DNA from 3 places in the Corynebacterium crudilactis genome. Region 1 is predicted to be linked to each of the others. Evidence: predicted binding sites of a transcription regulator. Region 1 holds the regulator's gene; each other region holds the start of a gene.
What was found. The regulator LexA, encoded in region 1, represses DNA repair genes until DNA is damaged. The targets are predictions, from matches to a motif close to CGAACANNTGTTCG.
Positions count from the first base shown of each region.

Region 2: a site for LexA is predicted at 4,701-4,714, ahead of ccrud_RS05335 (HNH endonuclease signature motif containing protein). Genes of this name have one in related genera too.
Region 3: a site for LexA is predicted at 4,121-4,134, ahead of ccrud_RS11175 (HNH endonuclease signature motif containing protein). Genes of this name have one in related genera too.

Region 1 is NZ_CP015622.1:1,767,823-1,775,915, forward strand. Features, by position in the region: gene hrpA (ATP-dependent RNA helicase HrpA) at 1-3,403, shown strand, start outside; gene nrdR (transcriptional regulator NrdR) at 3,440-3,892, opposite strand; gene ccrud_RS15225 (hypothetical protein) at 3,999-4,421, opposite strand; gene lexA (transcriptional repressor LexA) at 4,747-5,505, shown strand; gene ccrud_RS08335 (DeoR/GlpR family DNA-binding transcription regulator) at 5,808-6,587, shown strand; gene ccrud_RS08340 (carbohydrate kinase family protein) at 6,584-7,549, shown strand; gene ptsP (phosphoenolpyruvate--protein phosphotransferase) at 7,623-8,093, opposite strand, start outside.
Region 2 is NZ_CP015622.1:1,107,938-1,116,030, forward strand. Features, by position in the region: gene ccrud_RS05305 (ABC transporter family substrate-binding protein) at 1-1,209, shown strand, start outside; gene mshB (N-acetyl-1-D-myo-inositol-2-amino-2-deoxy-alpha-D-glucopyranoside deacetylase) at 1,196-2,083, shown strand; gene ccrud_RS05315 (hypothetical protein) at 2,092-2,505, shown strand; gene fdxA (ferredoxin) at 2,583-2,900, shown strand; gene dapC (succinyldiaminopimelate transaminase) at 2,909-4,015, shown strand; gene ccrud_RS05330 (GtrA family protein) at 4,067-4,633, shown strand; gene ccrud_RS05335 (HNH endonuclease signature motif containing protein) at 4,767-5,948, shown strand; gene dapD (2,3,4,5-tetrahydropyridine-2,6-dicarboxylate N-succinyltransferase) at 5,945-6,838, opposite strand; gene aroP (aromatic amino acid transport protein AroP) at 6,867-8,093, opposite strand, start outside.
Region 3 is NZ_CP015622.1:2,394,286-2,402,378, forward strand. Features, by position in the region: gene ccrud_RS11160 (mannitol dehydrogenase family protein) at 1-1,209, shown strand, start outside; gene ccrud_RS15050 (cytidylate kinase family protein) at 1,282-3,387, shown strand; gene ccrud_RS11170 (gluconokinase) at 3,541-4,044, shown strand; gene ccrud_RS11175 (HNH endonuclease signature motif containing protein) at 4,205-5,362, shown strand; gene ccrud_RS11180 (isochorismatase family protein) at 5,410-5,970, shown strand; gene ccrud_RS11185 (DUF3618 domain-containing protein) at 6,034-6,309, opposite strand; gene bcp (thioredoxin-dependent thiol peroxidase) at 6,497-6,973, shown strand; gene ccrud_RS11195 (TetR/AcrR family transcriptional regulator) at 6,980-7,654, shown strand; gene acpS (holo-ACP synthase AcpS) at 7,644-8,051, opposite strand; gene ccrud_RS11205 (MDR family MFS transporter) at 8,062-8,093, opposite strand, start outside.

The sequences.
Region 1 (8,093 bases):
CGGTATTTTGTTGGCGGAAATGCAGCGTGATCGTTTCCTTAATGCCTATGACACCATCATTATTGATGAGGCGCATGAACGCTCATTAAATATTGACTTCATTTTGGGCTATCTACGCCAATTGTTGCCTAAGCGTCCGGATCTGAAGGTGATCATCACTTCTGCAACGATTGATCCGGAGCGTTTTGCTGAACACTTTGCTGATGCGGCTGGTAAACCAGCGCCCATCATTGAAGTTTCTGGACGTACCTTCCCTGTAGAAATTAGGTATCGCCCATTAGAAATTTTGGATGGCGATAAAATTATCGACACCGATCCCCTTGATGGTCTGTGCTCTGCGTTGGAAGAGCTCATGGCTGAGGGCAAGGGCGATATCTTGTGCTTCTTTGCTGGTGAGCGTGATATTCGCGATGCTATGGAAGCGATTGAAGCCCGCCGCTGGAAAGGCGTCGAAGTCACACCTTTGTACGGACGACTTTCTAACCAAGAGCAGCACCGGGTCTTTAGCCCGCATTCAGGTCGGCGCATCGTGCTCTCCACCAATATCGCTGAAACTTCACTCACAGTTCCAGGTATTCACTATGTGGTTGATACTGGCACTGCACGTATTTCGCGTTATTCCGTTCGCACTAAGGTGCAGCGTCTTCCCATCGAGGATATCTCTCAGGCCAGCGCTAATCAGCGCTCTGGTCGATGTGGTCGTGTTGCAGATGGTATCGCTATTCGTCTGTACTCAGAAGATGATTTCAATTCTCGTCCTGAATTCACTGATCCAGAAATCTTGCGTACTAACTTAGCCAGCGTTATTTTGCGGATGGCCTCGCTGCGCCTGGGCGATATTAATGATTTCCCCTTCGTCCAAGCACCAGAACAGCGTTCCATTAGAGATGGCATCTTATTGCTCCATGAACTGGGTGCACTCACCGATAATGCTCAGGCTGATGGTTCCCCACAGCTCACCCAAATCGGTAAAGATCTGGCAAATATCCCCGTTGATCCACGTTTGGCACGCATGCTTGTTGAAGCCAACACCATTGGTTGTTTGCATTCAGTGATGGTTATTGTCTCTGCATTAACTGTCCAGGACGTTCGTGAACGCCCTTTGGAATTTCAAGCACAGGCAGATCAAGCCCATGCGCGCTTCAAGGACACGACCTCTGATTTCTTAGGCTTTTTGAAGCTGTGGGAATACATCGCTGATCAGCGTGAGCAAAGCAGCGGTAACTCATTCCGTAAACAGATGAAAAAAGAGTTCCTCCATTACATGCGCATTCGTGAATGGTGGGATTTGGTTCGTCAGTTGGAGCAAATCGGACAGCAACTTGGCTGGGCTAAAAAAGAACAAGTAGCTGGGACGGCAAGCCCAGATATGATTCACCAGTCTTTGCTGACAGGATTACTTTCTCAAATTGGCTCCCGCGATGGGGAAAGCCGAGAGTTTTCTGGTGCCAGGGGAACAAAATTCCTCGTCTTCCCTGGTTCTGCGTTGTCTAAGAAGCCACCTCAATTTGTCATGGCTGGCCAATTGGTAGAAACATCACGTCTCTGGGCTCGCGATGTGGCAAAAATTGAGCCTGAATGGGTAGAAAAAGCTGCAGGGCCGTTGCTCAAGCATCAGTACTCGGAGCCTTATTGGTCTTCCAAACGTGGTGCTGGCATGGTGCACCAAAAATCAACTCTTTACGGTGTCACAATTATTGCCGATAAAGTTGTTCCCTTTCATACTGTTGATCCTGTTGCGGCCCGCGATATGTTCATCCGCCATGCGCTCATTGAGGGTGATTGGTCTACTCATCACCGCTTCTTCCATGACAATGTGTCCAAATTGGAAGCAATTGGTGAGCTAGAGGCGAAGGCTCGTCGTCGCGATATCATCGTTGATGAAGAAACCCTGTTTGATTTCTACGATGCAAAGCTTCCGGATAATGCCACCACCACTAGAAATTTTGATGCATGGTGGAAAAAGACGTCCAGGAACTCTCCTGAACTTCTCGATTTTGACCCCGAGAGCCTGATCAATGCAGATGCTGATGCAGTCAACGAAGAAGCCTTCCCAGATAAGTGGCTCAAGGGCAGTTTAGTTTTTGATCTCACGTACCATTTCGAACCTGGACATCGCGAAGACGGCGTGACCGTTCTCATTCCTATTCCGGTACTTGGTGGTTTGGATACAGAAGGCTTTGATTGGCTTGTTCCAGGTTTAAGGCTTGATTTGGTGACAGAATTAATTCGCACCATGCCAAAGGCATTAAGGCGTACTGTCGTTCCTGCTCCAGATTTCGCAGAACGTGCACTTCCCCTTCTACGCCCTTATATGACGCCTTTGACCACCCAATTAGCCGATGCGTTGCATTCTTTGGGTGGCCAAGGAATCAACTCTTCTGATTTCGATCCTGCCAAACTTCCAGATCATCTCCGCATTTCTTATGCTGCAGTAGATCGACACGGAAAAATCATTGATCGTGACCGTGATCTTGAGGCATTGAAGAAACGTCGCGCAAACCAGATTAGAGCCTCTGTTTCTAGTGTGGCTAAATCTTCTGAGCAAGATGAAGCAGCTCAGTGGACAACCGAAACATTGGGCACAGTCCAAGAGGAAATCGAAACCACTGTTGATGGCCAATCAGTCACCGCATTCCCAGCATTGGTGGTTACGCCCACGGGCGTCTCTGTAAAGGTCATGCCCACTAAGGCTTCTGCTGATGCTTCCATGATCACAGCCACCCTGACTTTGTTGATGCGTGAGATTGAAGTGTCTACAAAGCAAATGGTCAAGGGCTTGCCGTTGCAACAGCGCGTAGCTGTAGACAACTACCCACATGGCGGTGCTGAAGGATTAGTTGCTGATGCACGCATTGCCGCAATCCGAGATCTCATGCTGGAGCATGGTGGTGCTGTCCGTTCCCCAGAAGAGTTCCAGGTACTCCTCGAGAAGGTAAAACCAGAAACTTCTGGAGTTGTTCGACGCACTGTTGTTGATCTTGCCCCTGCTTTAGTCCAGTATGCTTCGGTGCTGTCCGAGCTAGCTACGTGGTCAGGTCCTGCAATTGAGGATATGTCTGCTCAGTTAGATTTCCTGCTGCCTAAAAATGCAGTCAGTATTCACGGTATTAGCCGTTTACGGCACCTGCCTCGGTATCTTCAAGCATTGATGATTCGTCTGGAAGAAATGAACCAGAATCCTGATCGCGATGCTGATCGCCAAGATGAGATCAATCTGATTGAAGAGCAGTTTGCAAAGCAACTGAAAAAGTTGCCTGCGCAAAGGGCTAATACAAAAGAAGCAAAAGATATCGCCTGGCAAATTCAGGAACTGCGCGTGAGTCTTTTCGCACAACGGCTAGGTACGCCACGGCCGGTTTCGCCGCAAAGGATCCAGAAGGCTATCGCTAAGTTGCGTTAACCAATAGAGGCCCAGGGACTAGCTCAGATCATTGAGTTAGTCCCTTCCCCTTCGTCGCATTAGACGGATTTCTTTTTCAAAGTCATCTGCACTTTCAAAAGATTTATACACAGATGCAAAGCGTAAATATGCCACTTCATCCAATTCCCTCAGTGGATCGAGGATAGCCAGGCCGATCTCATTGGCGCGGATTTGAGAACTTCCACTGCTTCGCACAGTTTCTTCCACTTGTTGGGCAAGGCGTTTGAGTGCATCATCAGATACATCGCGCCCCTGGCATGCTCGACGGACACCGGTAACCACCTTTTCCCTACTGAATGGTTCGGTGACACCGTTTCTTTTGAGCACGAGTAACACAGCTTTTTCGATGGTGGTGAAACGTCCATCGCATTCGCTGCATTCACGGCGCCTTCGAATCGCGCTTCCAGAGTCAATGACACGAGAATCAATGACTTTCGAATGATCATGTTGGCAAAATGGGCAGTACATTAGCGGCTCCTTTCCCTCATCATTTACATCAACATTAGGCCTTAGCCTGATATCTGTGAATGAGTGGTATCGCCTTTAGTTTATGCCAGCTTCATCTTGCTGATGTTTAGCGCCCGAGGCTGAGCCCAACAACGTGGGTGTCATAGAAATTCTGCGGGGCTTCTTCTTCCTCTGATTGGGATAAAAGAATGCCGGCAAAAATAACGAGGCCAAACAGAGCGCCGCCAGCCCATTGTTTGAATAGATCTTTAATCGAACGCGCGTGAGCATTACTACTCATCTGAGTTTCCAAAGGCAGCAGCAAAGAAGGGGGCTGTGATACTGGATAATCACGAACATCGTGCAGTTTAATTCGGAGACTCTTAGGCTGTTGAAAACGATCTAAATTCGAACAATCAATCGTTCGAACATGTCTCTTATTTACAACTTTTCCACTGGGGATATCCTGCATCCATACAGCCGCAGAGGGCACGATATTACCCTGGTGAACTATATGCTCTTCAATACCTTTACCTGCATAGATAGTCATTTCAATTCTCCCACCTTAGATGTTTGCCCACATCTTAACTTTTACCTATGACACATTCGAACACCATTACCGTTCACATGTTCGAGTAAGTTTCTACATTTGATTTATAGCACTTCACTCGAACGCTGTCTAGAGAGTCGTGGAAAAACTCGAACACTCGTACCATTTCCGCAGGAAAACCTGTATGGTTAGGAACTAGAAATACTGACAGAAGTTCGAATAGCTCAACTTTTGGCCCTGAGATTTTACATTCGGCGCAATCTTGCCGGAAGAGACATTGTTTTTTAGCGCCACCCTGGCGCACAAGGAAAGAAGGGAACGGGAAATGGCAATCGAAAAGAAGCCAGCAGGCACACGAGGCAGCCGCGGTAGCCGCGTAGTTAAAACACTGCCCAACGGGAAGCCAGATCCAGCCAGTTTGTCAGATCGACAACGCAGGATCTTGGAGGTTATCCGAGATGCCGTAGTGCTTCGCGGTTATCCACCAAGCATCAGGGAAATCGGTGACGCAGCTGGACTTCAGTCCACCTCGTCGGTTGCTTACCAACTTAAAGAGCTGGAGAAAAAGGGCTTTCTCCGCAGGGACCCCAACAAGCCTCGCGCTGTTGATGTTCGCCACTTGCCTGAAACTGAGTCCCGTTCCACTAAAACAGCTGCTAATAAGAATAAGTCTGCTCAAAGTGGCTCCCCTGTGCCAGAACTTACCGGCCCGACTTCCTTCATTCCTGTCGTAGGTAAAATTGCTGCAGGAAGCCCTATTCTGGCAGAGCAAAATATTGAAGAATACTACCCACTACCGGCAGAAATTGTTGGTGATGGCGAACTCTTCATGCTCCAGGTAGTTGGGGAATCCATGCGAGATGCCGGAATTCTTAACGGTGACTGGGTGGTGGTTCGTTCCCAGCCAGTCGCAGAACAAGGTGAATTCGTCGCTGCCATGATTGACGGCGAAGCAACCGTCAAGGAATTTCATAAAGATTCTTCCGGAATTTGGCTACTGCCACACAACGACACATTCGCTCCAATTCCAGCCGAAAATGCTGAGATCATGGGCAAAGTCGTGTCTGTGATGCGTAAGCTTTAAACACAGATTCCATATATCCCGCCAGCATGTGTTCTCACATGCTGTGGCGGGATTTCTTTTTGGTAACCACATTCGGGGGTGATCGGGCAAATAAGTTTTTATTGATAATAAAAGTGAGTTTACCTGTGGGTTTTCCATATTTTATGCTCAATTATTAGATAATCGCTGCCCGATTTTTTGATTTTTTCAGCGTTTCAGACCTTCACTGCAACTAAATAGCGCTTTTAGTCGTTACACAGTGAGACAATAGGTTTGAAATTCGGACATATTTAGTAAATAGGCTTTTTGCTTTAAGGAGTGACATGTACGCAGAGGAGCGCCGTCGTCAGATTGCCTCATTAACGGCAGTAGAGGGACGTGTAAATGTCACCGAATTAGCTGGCCGATTTGATGTCACCGCAGAGACCATCCGAAGAGATCTCGCAGTTTTGGATCGCGAAGGCATTGTCCATCGCGTCCATGGTGGCGCTGTAGCCACACAATCCTTCCAAACCACTGAATTGAGCTTGGATACTCGATTCCGATCTGCATCTTCAGCTAAGTATTCGATCGCCAAGGCTGCTATGAAATTTCTTCCATCTGAGCATGGCGGACTTTTCCTCGATGCAGGCACCACTGTTACTGCGTTGGCTGATCTCATCTCAGAACACGTTAATGCTAAGCAGTGGTCCATCGTGACCAACTGTCTTCCTATTGCATTGAACTTGGCTAACGCAGGACTCGATGATGTGCAGCTGCTCGGTGGCAGCGTTCGAGCCATTACTCAGGCAGTAGTCGGCGATACCGCTTTGCGCACACTGGCACTTATGCGAGCAGATGTCGTGTTCATTGGTACTAATGCTCTGACTCTAGATCATGGTTTGTCTACAGCAGATTCTCAAGAAGCAGCCATGAAGTCTGCCATGATCACCAATGCGCACAAGGTGGTGGTCTTGTGTGACTCTACCAAGATGGGCACTGATTACCTTGTGAGTTTTGGTGCCATAGAAGATATCGATGTAGTGGTGACTGATTCCGGAGCGCCTGCAAGTTTCATTGAGCAGTTGCGTGATCGCGATGTAGAAGTTGTGATTGCAGAATGATTCTCACAGTTACGGCAAGCCCATACTTATTGAGCACCAATGAGCTGGATGGGCATATCGAAATCGGTGAAGCAAATAAAATTAGGCAGGTTTCTACTGTCGCAGGAGGATTTGGCACAGGTGTTGCTGCCACGTTGTTTTATGGTGGAAATGAAACATTTGCGGTGTTCCCTGCCCCAGAGATTTCCCATTATCTGCGTCTAGTCACTCTTGCCGGGTTGCCACATGAAATCATTCCTGTGGCAGGTCCAATTCCTATGCATCTGACAATGCGGGACGTGGAAGGCAATGAAACAAAGTTCAAAGACTCCCCCATGCCTTTGGACGTCTCCCAGTTAGCGATCCTTCGTGATCTGGTGGTGCGTAGAGCAGAGGAAGCATCGTGGGTCTTACTCGGTGGAAACCTACCCTCTGTTGCACCAGCTGCATGGTTTGTCGATGTGGTGAGATCACTTCGGTTATATCACCCCGATGTGAAAGTCGCGATTGCTGCTACAGGAGCAGCGTTACGCGCAGTTATTCGCCAGCTTGCCGCGACATCCCCTGATCTGCTTATTGTTGCTGCAGAGGAGATCGAAAAAGCCACGGAATTAGAGCCTAAAACGCTTAGAAATCCGTGGGCTGATGGAGATCTCTCCCCCACAGTTGCTGCAGCTAGAGCACTTATTAATAGCGGTGTGACAGAAGTCGTCGTGACCAATAAACGCACCGAATCATTGTATGTGTCTGCATCTGATGCTTTATTAGCTAGCTATGCCAGCGCCCCTGGCAAGCAAGGGGTTAATTGGCGGGAATCATTTTCCGCTGGTTTCCTCGCAGCATCTAACGATGGCAAAACCGCAACGGAATGCCTGATCAATGGTGTTGCCTATGCCAATGCAGAAGGAAGTGAATGGGATAACTACATCCCTACTCCGGATCGTTTGCAGGCACAGCATGTTGTGATCACACCGCTTGCCTAACTAATTTCCTCTATAAAAATTAAAATGCCTCGCCCTTAAGAAAAATCAGGGTGAGGCATTTTAATGTTCAGATTTAGCCTGCGGCTTCGATTACTTCGCGTACCGCTGTTCGAGCTTCAGTGGCACCTTCAGCATCCAAAGCTGCTTCTGCAGCCTTCTTGCAGGTCTCTAGAGTTACCTCTGCCAATTGAGCTCCCACTGCGGCAAGAGCAGTTGATGCTGCGGACAAGGAGTTCACTCCAAGGCCGGTGAGTACCGCAGCTAGGAGAGGATCAGCTGCCGCTTCGCCACAGACACCTACCGGAGTATCAAAACGTGCACCTTCGTCACATGTGTGCTTGATCAGGCGCAGCACTGCTGGCTGCCATGGGTCGGTCAGGTATGCCAGTTCTGGGGACATACGATCGGCAGCCATGGTGTACTGGGTGAGGTCATTGGTACCAATGGATACGAAGTCCAGGTGAGGCATGATTTTATCAGCCATTAATGAGGCGGCCGGAACTTCAATCATGGCACCAGCGATAAGGCCACGCTCGCGGCACAT
Region 2 (8,093 bases), 660 kb from region 1:
TTGAATTATGATTTGCTGGATAATGTTGAGCAGCTTGATGAACATACGATTAGATACACCATCGCTCAAGAGGCTCAGTGGAGTGACGGCACGCCTATTACTGGTTCTGATTTTGAGTACTTGCGGAAATCCGTCGTGTCAGCTGCAGGTGCATTGAATGAATCTGGGTATGCGGCGATTACGCAGATCAAAACATCCGGTGGTGGAAAAACCGTTGAGGTAATTTTTGACAAGCCGATCGCTGATTGGCATCTGCTTTTCCAAAATCTCTTACCCAGCCACTTAATTACAGGTAATGCGACGTTCAAGACGGCGTTCTATGATTCAATTCCGGCTTCTGCTGGCCGTTATATGGTTCGTTCCATTGATCGCCAACGCGGGGTTATTACCTTGTCGCGCAATGATCGTTTCTGGGGTGAAAACCCAGCTCATGTGGAGATGTTGCAGTTTAATACGGTGGCATCAGCATCGCGGGCAGGGGAGTACCTGCGTACTGGTCAGAGTTCTTTTATGAACCTGAATCCGCAGGAAACTTTGGTGGATACGTTGAGTCTTGTTCCAGATACTGAGGTAAGAGTTTCTGATACTTCGCGCACGCTGGAGCTGGTATTTAACGCCGAAGTGCTGGCACCACAGCAGCGTGCGTATTTAACTTCGCTTATCGACGTCCCCCTCACCGCTCGGTTAGCAGGTGGACGCAGTGCAAACTTGGGTGTGCCCGAAGTGATGGATGTAAGCGTCGAGAAGCAAGAAATCCCTGAGCTGCGCCTGGCGGCGGATCCCGCCGACGATGCTGGATTGGCTGCGGCAAGGGCGATCGTCGATATGCTGGCTGCGGCAGGCGTGAAAGCTCAGGTGGTGACAACTGATTTGGCATCGGCAATCGATGGTGATTTTGATGCGGTTGTGGCGTGGACGCGAAACGCTGCGGATTCTGTGGCGCTGGCGGACCGCTTTAGCTGTGGTGTGAACTTGGCAAAATGGTGTGCGGAGGGCAGTAGTGAGTACATCAACGGCGTTTTAGCTGGTGATATCGCTTTTGATCCGGCCTGGGAGAAGCAATTTAATGCGGAGAATCATCTTCGAGTGCCGCTGTTGAGGGAAACTCGGGTAGAGGCGAAAAATAACGGTATTCTCGGGGTCGCAGATGGCTGGCCGGGAGGAATTTCAAGTGCGGCAAGTTGGAGGAAAAACGATGTTGCAGAATAACAATGAGCTATCCGGAGCTCGCGTCGTAGCAGTACATGCGCACCCTGATGATGAGGCGATCACCACCGGTGGTGTGCTGGCCGATTTGGCCGCTCGCGGAGCTGATGTCACGGTCATTACCTGTACTTTAGGTGAGCAAGGTGAGGTCATCGGTGATACCTTTGCCCAGCTTGTCAATGGTGATGCAGATCAGCTTGGTGGGTTTAGAATCCATGAACTTTATGCCTCTTTGGAAATCCTCGGCGCGCGTGGCATTCACCTCGGTGGCGCTGGTTGCTGGAGGGATTCTGGCATGGTGGGAGATCCAGCGAATGAGCATCCACGTGCTTTTATTCACTCTGCTGACCGCGCAGTAGAACAATTGACTGCTTTGCTGCAGGAGTTGCGCCCACACGTTTTGCTTACTTATGGCCCAGACGGTGGCTATGGGCATCCCGACCATATTCGCGCGCATGAAATTACTCATGCAGCAGCGGCAGAGGTTGGGGTTGAGAGGATTTTGTGGGCTGTCAGCGACCGTGAAGAGCTTGAAGAAGGCCAGCGCAGCATCACCCAGCTTCCGCGGGGCTGGAGCCACGGGGAGTTGGCAGCAGTTGATGCTGTGGACTTGGCCGTTGAACTATCCGATGAGGCTTATGCCACAAAGGTGGAATCCATGCGTGCCCATGCGACCCAATTATGGATTGCTGATGGCTCTGTATCGCGCACCAACCCAGCAGCAGCATATGCGGTGACCATTCAGGCTGATGTGAAAGTGTGGGCGCTATCGAACCTGATTGCACAGCCGATTATGCGCAGAGAGCATTACCAATTGGGCTTTGGCGCACCATTGCCCGCAGATGCTTCTGGTGTTCTTGACGGCGTGGAGTTCTGACACAAGTCATGGCAGAATCACAGCGCATTCAAAACAAGAGTTTCATTCACCAAAACCTTGGAACTGGGGAGGTGATTGGAGGTCTGTTTTGGCTGAGCCTTGGGGCATTAATTTCAGTGCTTTTAGAGGTAATATATCTAGGGGCTCGGGCTACTTTACCTGGTGGTGCTTCCATTGCAATTCCTTATACAATTATCATTGCATTCTTGTTCAATATGGTTTTGACCAGGACTTCTATGCTGTGGACTAATCATTGGCTTGCCAAATTTACATCACTGATTGTGTGGGCTTTAGGCTTTATGGCATTGCTGGTGTGGTCGGTGGCGGTAGGGGATCAATTGGTCCCGAATAATATCCGTACAGTACTGCTACTTTTTGCTGGTTGTGCAGGCGGAATTTGGCCAGCCGTTAAGGGGAAGTAGCATAATAAACCTAGAGCTTTCCTATATTTACCCTAAATCTATTAGCTTTCTATGTTCACAGGAGTAAACGAAATCCCATGACCTACACAATCGCACAGCCCTGCGTTGACGTCTTGGATCGTGCCTGCGTTGAAGAATGCCCAGTTGACTGCATCTATGAAGGCAAGCGCATGCTGTACATCCACCCGGATGAGTGCGTTGACTGTGGTGCATGTGAACCGGCTTGCCCTGTTGAGGCAATCTTCTACGAAGACGACGTCCCAGACGAGTGGATTGATTACAACGATGCCAACGCCGCATTCTTCGACGATCTGGGTTCTCCAGGTGGCGCTGCACGGCTTGGTGCGCAAGATTTTGATCACCCATTGATCGCTGCGTTGCCACCTCAGGCATAATTTAAGGCATGACAACCTCTCGTACCCCGCTTGTTTCTGTTCTTCCTGATTTTCCATGGGATTCGCTTGCTTCTGCAAAAGCTAAAGCTGCGTCTCACCCGGATGGGATTGTAAATCTTTCTGTTGGCACTCCGGTTGATCCGGTTGCACCCAGCATTCAGATTGCATTGGCAGAAGCAGCGGGGTTTCCGGGTTATCCGCAAACCGTAGGCACCCCAGAACTCCGCGCAGCCATTAAGGGCGCGCTTGAGCGCCGCTACAACATGACCAAGCTTGTCGACGCCTCCCTCCTCCCTGTCGTGGGAACCAAGGAGGCCATCGCGTTGCTTCCGTTCGCTTTGGGAATCACCGGCACAGTTGTTATCCCAGAGCTTGCCTACCCAACGTATGAGGTAGCTGCCGTGGCCGCAGGATGCACCGTGATGCGTTCTGATTCGCTGTTTAAGCTCGGTCCGCAGATTCCATCAATGATGTTTATCAACTCACCTTCCAACCCCACTGGCAAGGTGCTGGGCATCCCACATCTACGCAAGGTCGTGAAGTGGGCACAGGAAAACAACGTCATTTTGGCAGCAGATGAATGCTACTTAGGGCTTGGTTGGGATGATGAAAACCCACCGATCTCAATTTTGGATCCACGTGTGTGTGATGGTGATCATACCAACCTGATTGCGATCCATTCTTTGTCCAAGACATCCAACCTTGCTTCCTACCGCGCAGGTTACCTTGCTGGCGATCCTGCTCTGATTGGTGAACTCACTGAGGTCCGTAAAAACTTAGGCCTCATGGTTCCATTCCCAATTCAGCAGGCAATGATTGCAGCGCTGAATGATGATGATCAAGAAGCAGGGCAGAAGCTTATCTATGCACTGCGTCGCGCTAAGTTGATGCGTGCGCTTTTGGAATCCGGTTTCCAGGTAGATAATTCTGAAGCCGGACTTTACCTCTGGGCAACGCGTGAAGAACCATGCCGCGATACTGTCGATTGGTTTGCTGAGCGTGGAATTCTGGTAGCGCCAGGAGACTTTTATGGCCCTCGTGGCGCACAATATGTGCGTGTAGCAATGACTGAAACAGATGAGCGCATTAGCGCCTTTGTTTCTCGCCTGAGCTAAACACGACTAAGCTTATTTTGTTTAATCTTGTCCGTTGTTGAAAGAGGCCATTTGAGTTCCGAGCAAAAAACCTGGGGTAGTCGATTCCTTCACACCTCTCGGCAGTTCATCAAGTTCGGAATCGTCGGAGGCTCTGGAACCTTGGTCAACTTGGCAGTGGCTGCACTGTCCAAGAAGATTGCCGGATGGACGGCAGGGATCCATGAGAGCGATGCGTTCATGAACCTTCTAGGCTCCGCGTTTCATATCCGCTGGTTTCACGTCTTTATGACCATTGCATTCCTTGTGGCGAATATCTGGAACTATCAGCTCAACCGAATGTGGACTTTCAAGACGGCAACAATTGTTTCCTGGTGGAGGGGCTTTTTCCCATTCTTGGCTACAGGACTCGTTGCGTTTATCGTGAGCCAGGTGGTGGCAACGCTGCTCATGAACGAGACTTCTCCGATTGCTTTGTCCTCTGAAATTTTTGATGACTCCTCGGGCTTCCGGACCAAGTTCTACTGGGCACTGGTAATTTCCATCTTGGTTTCAATGCCGGTGAACTACATTGTGAACAAGTACTGGACCTTCAAGAAGCCTAAAACACGGGTTATTCTGGAGACCGAACCTTCTTAAAGTAAATTCCCCATATTCAGAGCCGTATTACCGTGTTCTGGTGTGGGGTTTTTATTACCCACATGTTCGAACACCTGTGTGAATATATTGTTGTGCGTGTCCCACGGTCGCTGCATAATGGTGGGTAGACAACATGATCACTCCAGGGGGAATTATGATCACTGACATCTACTTCAGTCACAACAACCCACACGACCCATACACCCACCACACCACCGAACTCAACCGAGATACCCACCAACTCTGGGTCATCCTCACCACCGACTCCGATGACTTTGACTCGGATTCTTTTATCACTGAAGCCATCCGTATCACCGGCTACTCCCGCCACGAAGTCAACAACGGCCTACATGCAATGGCTGCTATGACTAACCTCCCGCATCTACGCGCGATTCAAGAGCGCTATTACTTCCTGGGTATCCGCTATCTGGCCTCCATTATGATTGCGGTGGCTAAAGCAGATCCCGCCCTGTGGGAGGAGCTTGATCTGCGCATTACAGACGCGTTGACTCCAGTTACTGATGGGGAAGTTATGATCCAATCCTCCACTCTGGCTAAGCGTATTGCCATGTGGATTAAAGAACTCGATCCTGCCCCTGCCTCTGATCCATCATCCCAACAGGATTATGTCCAGGTCCACACCACTGATGAGGCCACCTATGTGCGTATCAAAATCAGCGGCTCCAACCGACACCTACTCAATGATATTTTCACCCAGCTCGCTGAGGTTGATACTGGTTTGCCTGAAGCGTTGATGGCGTTGTTGGCGGAGAAAACCACGGTGAAGGTCACTAAGTATCTTTATTCCCCGCATCATCATCCTGAGCAGTTATGGTCGCCTGATGATGGTGATATTGATCCTGATGCCTATGCCAATTGCGTGGTGGAGTGCGTGAAGGATCTTGATGGGGTTGCTGAGACCACGGAGAAGAGCTACACCCCGAGTGAGAAGATGAAAGCACTGATCCGGGCGAGGGATGGGCATTGTCGTTTTCCGGGGTGTTGTGTGAAGGCGAGTAAGTGCCAGGTGGATCATATTATTCCGTGGGATCAGGGTGGTCCGACTGCTGCGTGGAATCTGCAGTTGTTGTGTCAGCGGCATCATAATATGAAAACTGATGGTCGTTATGTGGCGGAGGCCAATGGGATGGCGGAGGTTCGCTGGGTTGGGCCGATGGATGTGCCGGCGGTGACGCGGCCGTCGGGTCCGTTGGTGAAGGAGATGCCGCGGGGTGTGTGGGGGCAGTTGTTGCGTAATCGGTTGCAGGCCCGTTTTGAACGGATCCGCGACCGAGCCCTCAATAAAGAAGACTAGTTGGAGTGCAAATCAGTGTTAAGCGCCACCACCTTGGTGTTGGTGACTGCGACAACTTGGCCACTGACTGAATCGCGCCTAAATACCAAGCTGTTTGTCCCTGCGAGGGCGGATGCTTTGACGAGGGATCCGTCGATAAGCACTTTGGTGCCTGCGGTGATGTAGAGGCCGGCTTCAATGATGCAGTCATCGCCGAGCGGTATGCCGCAACCGGAATTTGCGCCGAGCAGGCAGCGCTTGCCGAGCGAAATGACGTGTTGGCCACCGCCGGACAAAGTGCCCATGATGGATGCGCCACCACCAACATCTGTGCCGTCATCGACGGTAACACCTGCCGAGATGCGGCCTTCGACCATGGAAGCGCCCAATGTGCCTGCGTTGAAATTCACGAAACCTTCGTGCATGACAGTGGTGCCTTCCGCAAGGTATGCGCCGAGTCGGACGCGGTCGGCATCGCCAATGCGCACGCCCGAGGGAATCACGTAATCCACCATGCGTGGAAATTTATCGACGCTAAACACTGTCACCTGGCCACGACGTGACAGGCGGGCTTTGGTGAGTGCGAAGCCTTCTACAGCACAAGGTCCAAAATTGGTCCACACGACGTTGTTTAAGAGTCCGAAGAGTCCATCGAGATTAATTGTGTGCGGGCGGAAAGTTCGATAGGAGAGGAGGTGAAGGCGAAGCCATGCATCGTAGGAATCGACAGGGGGAATGTCGGTTTCGATGGTGGTATTCACGATCTTGCGAGTGACACCGCGATCTTCATCAACACCTTCAAGTGGGGTGAGCGCGGAGTGATCGGTGGTACCGATTTCGGGGTACCACACGTCAAGGACAGCACCAGTGGAGGACAGGGTTGCAATTCCGGTTGCGGAAGCAGTAGTCATGACCTCCAGAATAATTTCTATAGGGCTATCAGTTCAAGTCGGAAGTTTTACGTCCACCTCTAAAAGGGCTATTCACCGTGGCAAAAGACAGCAAAATTAGGAAGCCGTAGACGATAGCAACAGAGTAAACCTGGCCGCGAGAAGCAGTATCGCCGAGCATGAGGAGAACCAAACCTGTGAGCAATACCAACGTAATGATGCCTAACCAAGGGTGTGCCCACATACGCACTGTGGAAATCTCGCTGTTTGCTTCAAGCACTTTACGTAATTTCAGCTGTGACAACGCGATCATTGCCCAGACGACAATCAAACAGCCACCCACAGCGTTGAGGAGAAAATCAAGGAGTCCAGCTGGATTCCAGTATTGGAGACCGACAGAGACGAAAGCGAAGAACATGGACAGCAGCACAGCATTGGTAGGAACGCTGCTGGAACTCAGCTTGCCGAATACGCGAGGGGCATCCTTCCGGTTAGCCATGGAAAATACCAGGCGGGAGGTTGCGTAAATCTGAGCGTTGAATGCAGACAGCAATGCGAGGACAATGATTGCTTCCATGAAGCCCACCGCACCTGGAATATTAGCCATTGCCAAAATCTGAGTGAATGGGGAATCCGCAGCAGTGTCTGCGCCATTGATGGATTCGAAGGGCATGAGGAAAGTAATCACCAAAACAGAACCCAAATAGAAGACTGAAATGCGCCAGATCACTGCACGTACCGCGAGGGAAATTGCTTCGCGTGGCTTATCAGATTCCGCAGCAGCGATGGTGACAATTTCTATGCCGCCGAAGGCGAATGCCACAGCCAAAAGACCAGCAGCAACACCAGGAATACCATTCGGCATGAAACCATGATCGCCGATAAAGTTCGAAGTTCCCACAAACGTAGTGCCGGGCAGCAGTCCGAAGATCAAAGCGATGCCAATGAGCAGGAAGACCGCAATCACAGCAACTTTGATGAAGGCGAACCAGTATTCGAATTCACCAAAACCACGAACTGCAGCGAGATTTACTACGGCAAAAAATACAACACACACCAGAGATGGAATCCAAGGAGCAATTCCAAACCAGGCTCCCATGATTGCAGCGGCACCGGTCATTTCTGCACCCATCACCATGATGAGCATGAACCAGTACAACCAACCAAGGGAGAAGCCAGCCCAGTGTCCGAAGGCATCTTCGCCATAGCGGGAAAAGGATCCGGAGGCAGGACGTGCTGCGGCCATTTCGCCGAGCATCTGCATGACAAGGACAAC
Region 3 (8,093 bases), 630 kb from region 1:
AGCGCCAAGATGTCTGATGCACTGACTCCGCAGGATGGCCTGTACACCCTAGTTACCCGTTCCGGTGACGGCGATTCCCCTGAGCTAATTTCCTCCCTCGTGGAGGCACAGCCTGCAGCAAATGTCGCGCGCCTTGTTGAGTTGATGGCAGACCCTCAGGTTGCTGTGGTCACCTTAACCATCACTGAAGCTGGCTACCATTTGGCAGCCGATGGTTCCTTAGATGAAAGCAACGCAGATGTCGCTTCTGACTTGGCTGCATTGGCATCTGATTCTCTTGAAGGTTCTCTTGAGCTGAAGACTGCTGCTGGAAAATTGGTCAAGGGTTTGGCTGCCCGCAAGGCCGCTGAAGCTGACGGAATTGCCATCATGAGCTGCGATAACATTGCAGAAAATGGACCTTTAACTGCCGGAGCTGTGCTCGGGCTGGCAGAGAAGGTTGATGCAGATCTGGCTGCGTGGATCAAGGAAACCGTTACGTTCCCATCCACCTCCATTGACCGCATCACCCCAGCTACTGAAGATTCTTTGATCGCTGATGTAGAGGCACAAACCGGTTTCCAGGACAACGCTCCTGTTGTCACCGAACCATTTGCGTCCTGGATAATCGAAGGTGAATTCCCAGCTGGACGCCCTAATTGGGAAAACGCTGGCGTGGAGTTCGTCTCTGATATTGAGCAATTTGAGCGCCGTAAACTGTGGCTGCTCAATGGTTCACACTCCCTGATGGCTTACCTTGGTCAACTGCGCGGACACGCTACCGTTGCCGATGCCATCAATGACTCCAATGTGCGTTCCCACGTGGAAGCGCTGTGGGATGAGGCAGCAAACCACCTCACCGCCGAAGGCCTCAATGTTCCGGGCTACCGCCGCAGCCTGATCGAGCGTTTTGAAAACCCTCGCATCGTGCACAACTTGGCGCAGATCGCCATCGACGGTGCCACCAAGCAGCGCATGCGCGCAGTACCAATCCTCAAAGCCGAGCTTGCCGCAGGCCGCCCAGGAAACGGTGCAGCGCTGTCCATCGCAGCCTGGATCGCCTATGTCCTAGGCACCGAGGAAGTCCGCGACACCCGCGCGTCCGAAATCGAGGAAGCAAAATTGCTGGACGACGCCCCCCTCGCGCTTTTAGGCGTCCTCGATTCCGAACTCGCGTCAAATGAAGTTATAAGCACCCACATCAAGAAGCTTGTTACTGAGCTCTCTTAATTGTTACCCCTCTAAGTGCCACCTGCCGATTCTCCGGGACTTGGTACGACCTCTTAAAACTTGGAGATTCCCGTGACTACCAAAGTCAAGAAGCCACCGGCAGGTGGAAACCTTCCTGCACACCGCGTTGTAACGTATGCACTTGGCGATGTCGCCAACAACCTCATGTTCAGCATGACCTCGATGTTCATCATGGTGTACATGACAGAAATCGTTGGCATCTCAGCAGCTGTCGCCGGCACTATTTACGGTGTCACCAAAATCTGGGCCGGTGCTGCCGACCTGATTGCTGGCCAAACTGTAGACCGCTTCCAAACCAAATGGGGCCGACTCCGCCCGTGGATTCTCTTCGGCTCTACCCCACTGGCTATTGTCTTCGTTCTGCTCTTTAGTACCCCGGCAGGCCTGAGTGGTGCCAGTGCCATCGCTTGGATTTTCCTCCTAGATGCACTGTTCCAAATCTGCTATTCCTTTGTGAACATCCCTTATGGTTCTTTGTCTGCATCCATGACACAAGATCCCGTGGATCGCTCCAGGCTTTCTGGTGCTCGTTCCATCGCCAGCTCTTTTGCCAGTGTGTTGCTCTCAGCGGTTGTATCCCCACAATTTGCTGATTCCTCGGCAGATAATATGCGACTAACGTTTACCATCACCTGTTTGGTCCTTGGTGTTATCGCAGTTGCGCTCTATCTGATCTGTTTCTCTAATTCACGTGAAGTAGTGCCCCGCCCTGAAGGAAAAATCTCCTTCAAAACTACATTCACAATGATTCGCCAGAACCGCCCACTCTTGATTCTGTGTGCAAGTACGCTCTTCCTATTGAGCGCAATGTTCACTAGCAACGCAGTGGCCATGTATTACACCCGCGATGTTCTGGGCAATGCTGCGTGGTTTACCTGGCTGATGCTGGCACAAACCATTGGCACCGTCCTGATCGCAACCTTGATTCCTTCCATCACGATCCGAATCGGTAAGCGTAACGGCTTCATGCTCGGCGCACTTGTCGTTATCGTTGGATATTCCTTAGTCTTCCTCATTCCTAATGGTCAGCTCCTTCCAGCAATGTTTACCTGGTTCCTCCTAGGAGTTGGTACCGGTTGTACAAATGCGCTGATCTTCTCCATGGAAGCAGACACTGTTGATTACGGCGAATGGAACTCCGGTATCCGCGCCGAAGGTGGCACCTACTCTGTTGTTTCCTTCATCCGTAAATGTGGACAGGGCATCGGCGGCTGGATCGGTGGCGCAGTCATTGCTGGCTTTGGCTATGTCTCCATGTCGCAAGCAGGCCAAAGCGACAATGCGTTGATGGGTATCCGCATCGCAACTGGTGCTATTCCTGCTGGTTTCGCTATAGCTGCACTCCTGGTCATCATCGCCTACAAGCTAGATACCAATAAGCACGGTGAGATCATCTCCGAACTCAACGAACGTCGCATGCAATCCGCGGTTGCTGATCGCCATGGACTTTCCTCTGAACAAGTGCAGGTCTCTGAGCTCGGAGATGGCCGAAACACCATCATCCGCCCTATCGGCGCCGATCACCCACCCATCATCACAGTGTTTGGCCAGCGCGGCTCAGGCGCTTCTGATATCGCACCAATGATCGCAGAACGCATGGGTGTCACCTATATCGGCCAGGCTTTCAGCTCCGATACCTTGGCTCAAGTTGATAAAAAAGATCTAATTTCCGATAGCAGCTTCAGCCGTTGGCTACGCACTGTGTCCTTCGGATCTACCCAAGATGCCGACATGGCTGCAGCTTCCCATCTCTCGGCCAACCATAAATTGGCAGAACAAAACACCAATGATGTACTCGAATCTGTTGCTGATGGTGGCGTGATGCTCGGCCGAAACGGTGCTTTGGTACTGGGACCTGTTGTGGGCACGTTGCATGTCAAATTCATTGCCCCATTGAGCAAGCGTATTGAACGTGTCACGCACAAGACTGGGCTGTCCGAATCCGCTGCTGCTGAGCAATGTAGCCTCGAAGACCGTCTGCGCGAAGAAATGTCTTATGCCTTGTACCAATGGAATCCTGGCCGAGATGAAAACTACGATCTCATTATTAACACCGGATCTATGACCTACGCACAGATTGTGGATCTAGTCGCGGAGACCTATGCACGGAAGTATCCGCTGCACGCAAGGATCATCCCAAATAACAGCAGTAAATAACCGCAAGCTTCCGTGATGTGACTAGTTGCACCACGGAGAATGTGGCACAGATCTTACAAAATAAGCCACAAAAGGTTATGATAGTACCAATAAGTTTTTGTGGCAGTTCCTGCATTCAGCAGTCGAGACGCCACCCAAGAAAGGATGAGAGACATGTCAGCAGATGATGGTTTGCACATTGTCGTCATGGGCGTTTCCGGCTGCGGCAAGTCCACAGTGGGAGAAGCTCTCGCCGCAGAGCTCGGCATTGAATACAAAGATGGCGATGAACTTCACCCCCAGGAAAACATCGATAAAATGGCTTCCGGCCAGGCGCTTGACGATGATGACCGTGCATGGTGGCTAGTCCAAGTTGGCAAATGGCTCCGCGAACGACCACACGGCGTTATCGCGTGTTCTGCACTGAAGCACTCCTACCGCGACCTACTGCGCACCAAATGCCCAGGAACTATGTTCGTCCACCTTCATGGCGATTATGATCTACTCCTCTCCCGCATGAAGGCACGCGAAGATCACTTTATGCCTTCCACCTTGCTGGACTCCCAATTCGCAACACTTGAACTACTCGAAGATGACGAAGATGGAAAAATCTTCGACATCGCCAACCCAATTGGTGACATCGTTACTCAATCCGCAGAGTGGGTTCGCAACAAGTAAATCTAAAACCCATATTAGAACAAGAATTTGTGTAGCTAACCTTGTTCTAATATGGGTTTTCCTTAAATCTAACAATCGAATAAATGTTCTAATAAAGGATTGAAGGTGTCCCATCCTTACGGCACAATAGAGATCAGAAAACATGAATCCAGGGGGAATTATGATCACTGACATCTACTTCAGTCACAACAACCCACACGACCCATACACCCACCACACCACCGAACTCAACCGAGATACCCACCAACTCTGGGTCATCCTCACCACCGACTCCGATGACTTTGACTCGGATTCTTTTATCACTGAAGCCATCCGTATCACCGGCTACTCCCGCCACGAAGTCAACAACGGCCTACATGCAATGGCTGCTATGACTAACCTCCCGCATCTACGCGCGATTCAAGAGCGCTATTACTTCCTGGGTATCCGCTATCTGGCCTCCATTATGATTGCGGTGGCTAAAGCAGATCCCGCCCTGTGGGAGGAGCTTGATCTGCGCATTACAGACGCGTTGACTCCAGTTACTGATGGGGAAGTTATGATCCAATCCTCCACTCTGGCTAAGCGTATTGCCATGTGGATTAAAGAACTCGATCCTGCCCCTGCCTCTGATCCATCATCCCAACAGGATTATGTCCAGGTCCACACCACTGATGAGGCCACCTATGTGCGTATCAAAATCAGCGGCTCCAACCGACACCTACTCAATGATATTTTCACCCAGCTCGCTGAGGTTGATACTGGTTTGCCTGAAGCGTTGATGGCGTTGTTGGCGGAGAAAACCACGGTGAAGGTCACTAAGTATCTTTATTCCCCGCATCATCATCCTGAGCAGTTATGGTCGCCTGATGATGGTGATATTGATCCTGATGCCTATGCCAATTGCGTGGTGGAGTGCGTGAAGGATCTTGATGGGGTTGCTGAGACCACGGAGAAGAGCTACACCCCGAGTGAGAAGATGAAAGCACTGATCCGGGCGAGGGATGGGCATTGTCGTTTTCCGGGGTGTTGTGTGAAGGCGAGTAAGTGCCAGGTGGATCATATTATTCCGTGGGATCAGGGTGGTCCGACTGCTGCGTGGAATCTGCAGTTGTTGTGTCAGCGGCATCATAATATGAAAACTGATGGTCGTTATGTGGCGGAGGCCAATGGGATGGCGGAGGTTCGCTGGGTTGGGCCGATGGATGTGCCGGCGGTGACGCGGCCGTCGGGTCCGTTGGTGAAGGAGATGCCGCGGGGTGTGTGGGGGCAGTTGTTGCGTAATCGGTTGCAGGCTCGTTTTGAACGGATCCGCGATAACGCACTCAACAGGGACTAGCATGAACTACAACAACACCAACTCATTCCACGGAAGGGTTTCTCACCATGTCACGCGCGCTTATTCTGGTTGATGTTCAAAAAGACTTCTGTCCAGGTGGCAGTCTAGCCACCGAACGAGGTGATGAAGTAGCTGGAAAAATCGGTGCTTACCAACTCTCCCATGGGGCTGAATACGATGTCGTTGTAGCAACCCAAGACTGGCATATTGATCCAGGCGAGCATTTCTCTGAAACCCCAGACTTTAAAGACTCCTGGCCAATCCACTGTGTCGCAGATTCCGAAGGCGCTGCAATGCACGATCGCATCAACACCGGCACCATTGATGAATACTTCCGAAAAGGCCACTATACAGCCGCCTATTCAGGGTTTGAAGGCACTGCAGTCACCGAAGAACTTCTCATGTCTCCATGGCTCAAGAATAAAGGCATCACCGATATCGATATCGCAGGTATCGCCACAGATCATTGTGTGCGTGCCACTGCTTTAGACGCGCTGAAAGAAGGCTTCAACGTCCGCATCTTGACCTCTATGTGTTCTGCAGTGTCCTTCGAAGCTGGAGACCGTGCATTAGAAGAACTCCATGAAGCCGGGGCGATCCTTATTTAGCCCCTATGCAGACAACAACACCCCACTGACAATTTAAGCCAGCGGGGCGGAGTCAGAAAAGCTTTAGCGCTGGGACAGCAGGCGCTGGATCTCCTTGAGGTCATTAGCCTTCTTGCGTCCACGCACAATGCTGAATACAACAGCACCAACGACGACAGCAGCAACGCCGAGAAGAGCCTTTTGTACATTTGGTTCCTGCAGCTTCTCAGTTGCCTGGTTCTTGGCATCGTCGACCAAGTTTGCAGGTTTGCTGCGGTCAGCTAGCTCATCGAGGGTGGAAGCCAACTGACGGCGGGTGCGCTCAATATCGCGCTGGATGTCTTCAATGTTGCGTGCCACTGCGCTACTCCTGATTGGTGTATCTGTGATCAACTAAAATTTGTTTTAACGCGTCATGAAAACCCGTTACTGGGAGTCCATATTACTGATCTCTTGCACTCTAGGTGCACTGGTCCCCAAATTGATGCTCAAACTCACCCTTGGTGCAAGGTATCTACAACTGCGACCACCGGCTATTGTGGAATACATGACTGAAGCGAAGCGCCTTGACCTTGGAGATATTCCACCCGCATTTTCTCTACCTAATGATTCGGGTACCACCACTTCACTGAGTGATTTCGCCGGAAAACAAGTTCTGGTGTACTTCTACCCCAAAGCAAATACCCCAGGTTGCACCAAGCAAGCATGTGATTTCCGTGATTCCTTGAGTTCTCTGAACGATTTAGACATTCAGGTTATTGGCATTTCTCCTGATCCAGTAGACAAACTGGTGAAATTCCGCGAAGACCATGAGCTGAACTTCCCGCTACTTTCCGATGCAGATAAGTCAGTAATGACTGCATGGGGTGCGTTTGGTGAGAAGAAGAACTATGGCAAGATTGTGCAGGGCGTTATCCGCTCCACTTTCTTGATCAATGCTGATGGCACTGTTGGTTTAGCTAAATACAATGTGCGAGCAACTGGCCATGTTGAACGCATCGTCCGCGAAATTACTGCGGCTTAGAATTTTATGACATCCGACAAAGCCCCTGAACAAGCAGAGGCAACGGTAGCTGCAGGTACTGAAATTTTGGTGCCACGCCGTCGCCCTGCCCAACAGCGCAGCCGTGAGCGGTTCAATCGCATCCTCATCGCTGCGCGTTCAGTGCTTGTCGATTTAGGTTTTGAATCCTTCACTTTTGATGAAGTAGCCAAGCGTGCGGAAGTTCCTATCGGCACGCTGTACCAGTTCTTTGCTAACAAATACGTGCTTATCTGCGAGCTGGATCGCGAAGATACGGCAGAAGCTGTTGCGGAATTAAAGAAGTTCTCAGATCAAGTTCCGGCTTTGCAATGGCCAGATATTCTCGATGAATTCATCGAGCACTTGGCTAGGCTCTGGCGCGATGATCCTTCCAGGCGTGCTGTATGGCATGCGATCCAGTCGACCCCGGCGACTCGTGCGACAGCTGCAGCAACTGAGAAAGAAATGCTAGAGATCATCGCTGAAGTCATGCGCCCTCTGGCTCGTGGTGCAGGCTATGAGGAACGCATGTCTCTTGCAGGGCTCCTGGTACACACCGTGAGTTCGCTGCTTAATTATGCGGTGCGCGATGAGGAAAGTTCAGAAGAAGTTTTCGAAAGCATCGTGGAAGAAATCAAACGCATGCTGATTTCTTATCTTTTCTCCGTGGCTACTGGCTAGTCAGCACACAGGTTGCCACGGCATAGTCGCCGTCGTGGCTGATGCTCAAGCTGGTGGAGAATTCTCCGATGGATTCGCGTACTTTCGTGGCCAATGCGGGGGCCAATTCGATTGCGACTCGGCCCCATGCATCTGCGCGGACTTCGATGTCGCGCCACACCACGTGTTCTTCGGCGATCACGGGCGGTTGCCCGTAAAGAGCCTGTGACCAGGCTTTAATGAAGGATTCTTTAGCCGCCCAGCGTCCAGCTAAATGCTCGGCGTGGCGGCTTCCCTGGCGTTCATTTGCTTTTCGACGCTCCCCTGCGGAGAACACGTCCATGAAAGAACTTCCCGGCTGTGCCAGCTGTTCCGCAAACGCCGAAATGTGAACGAGGTCTGTTCCGATACTGATCATGAGATCAAGTTTAGCGGGCGGACTTTTTCACAAAGAAGCTCA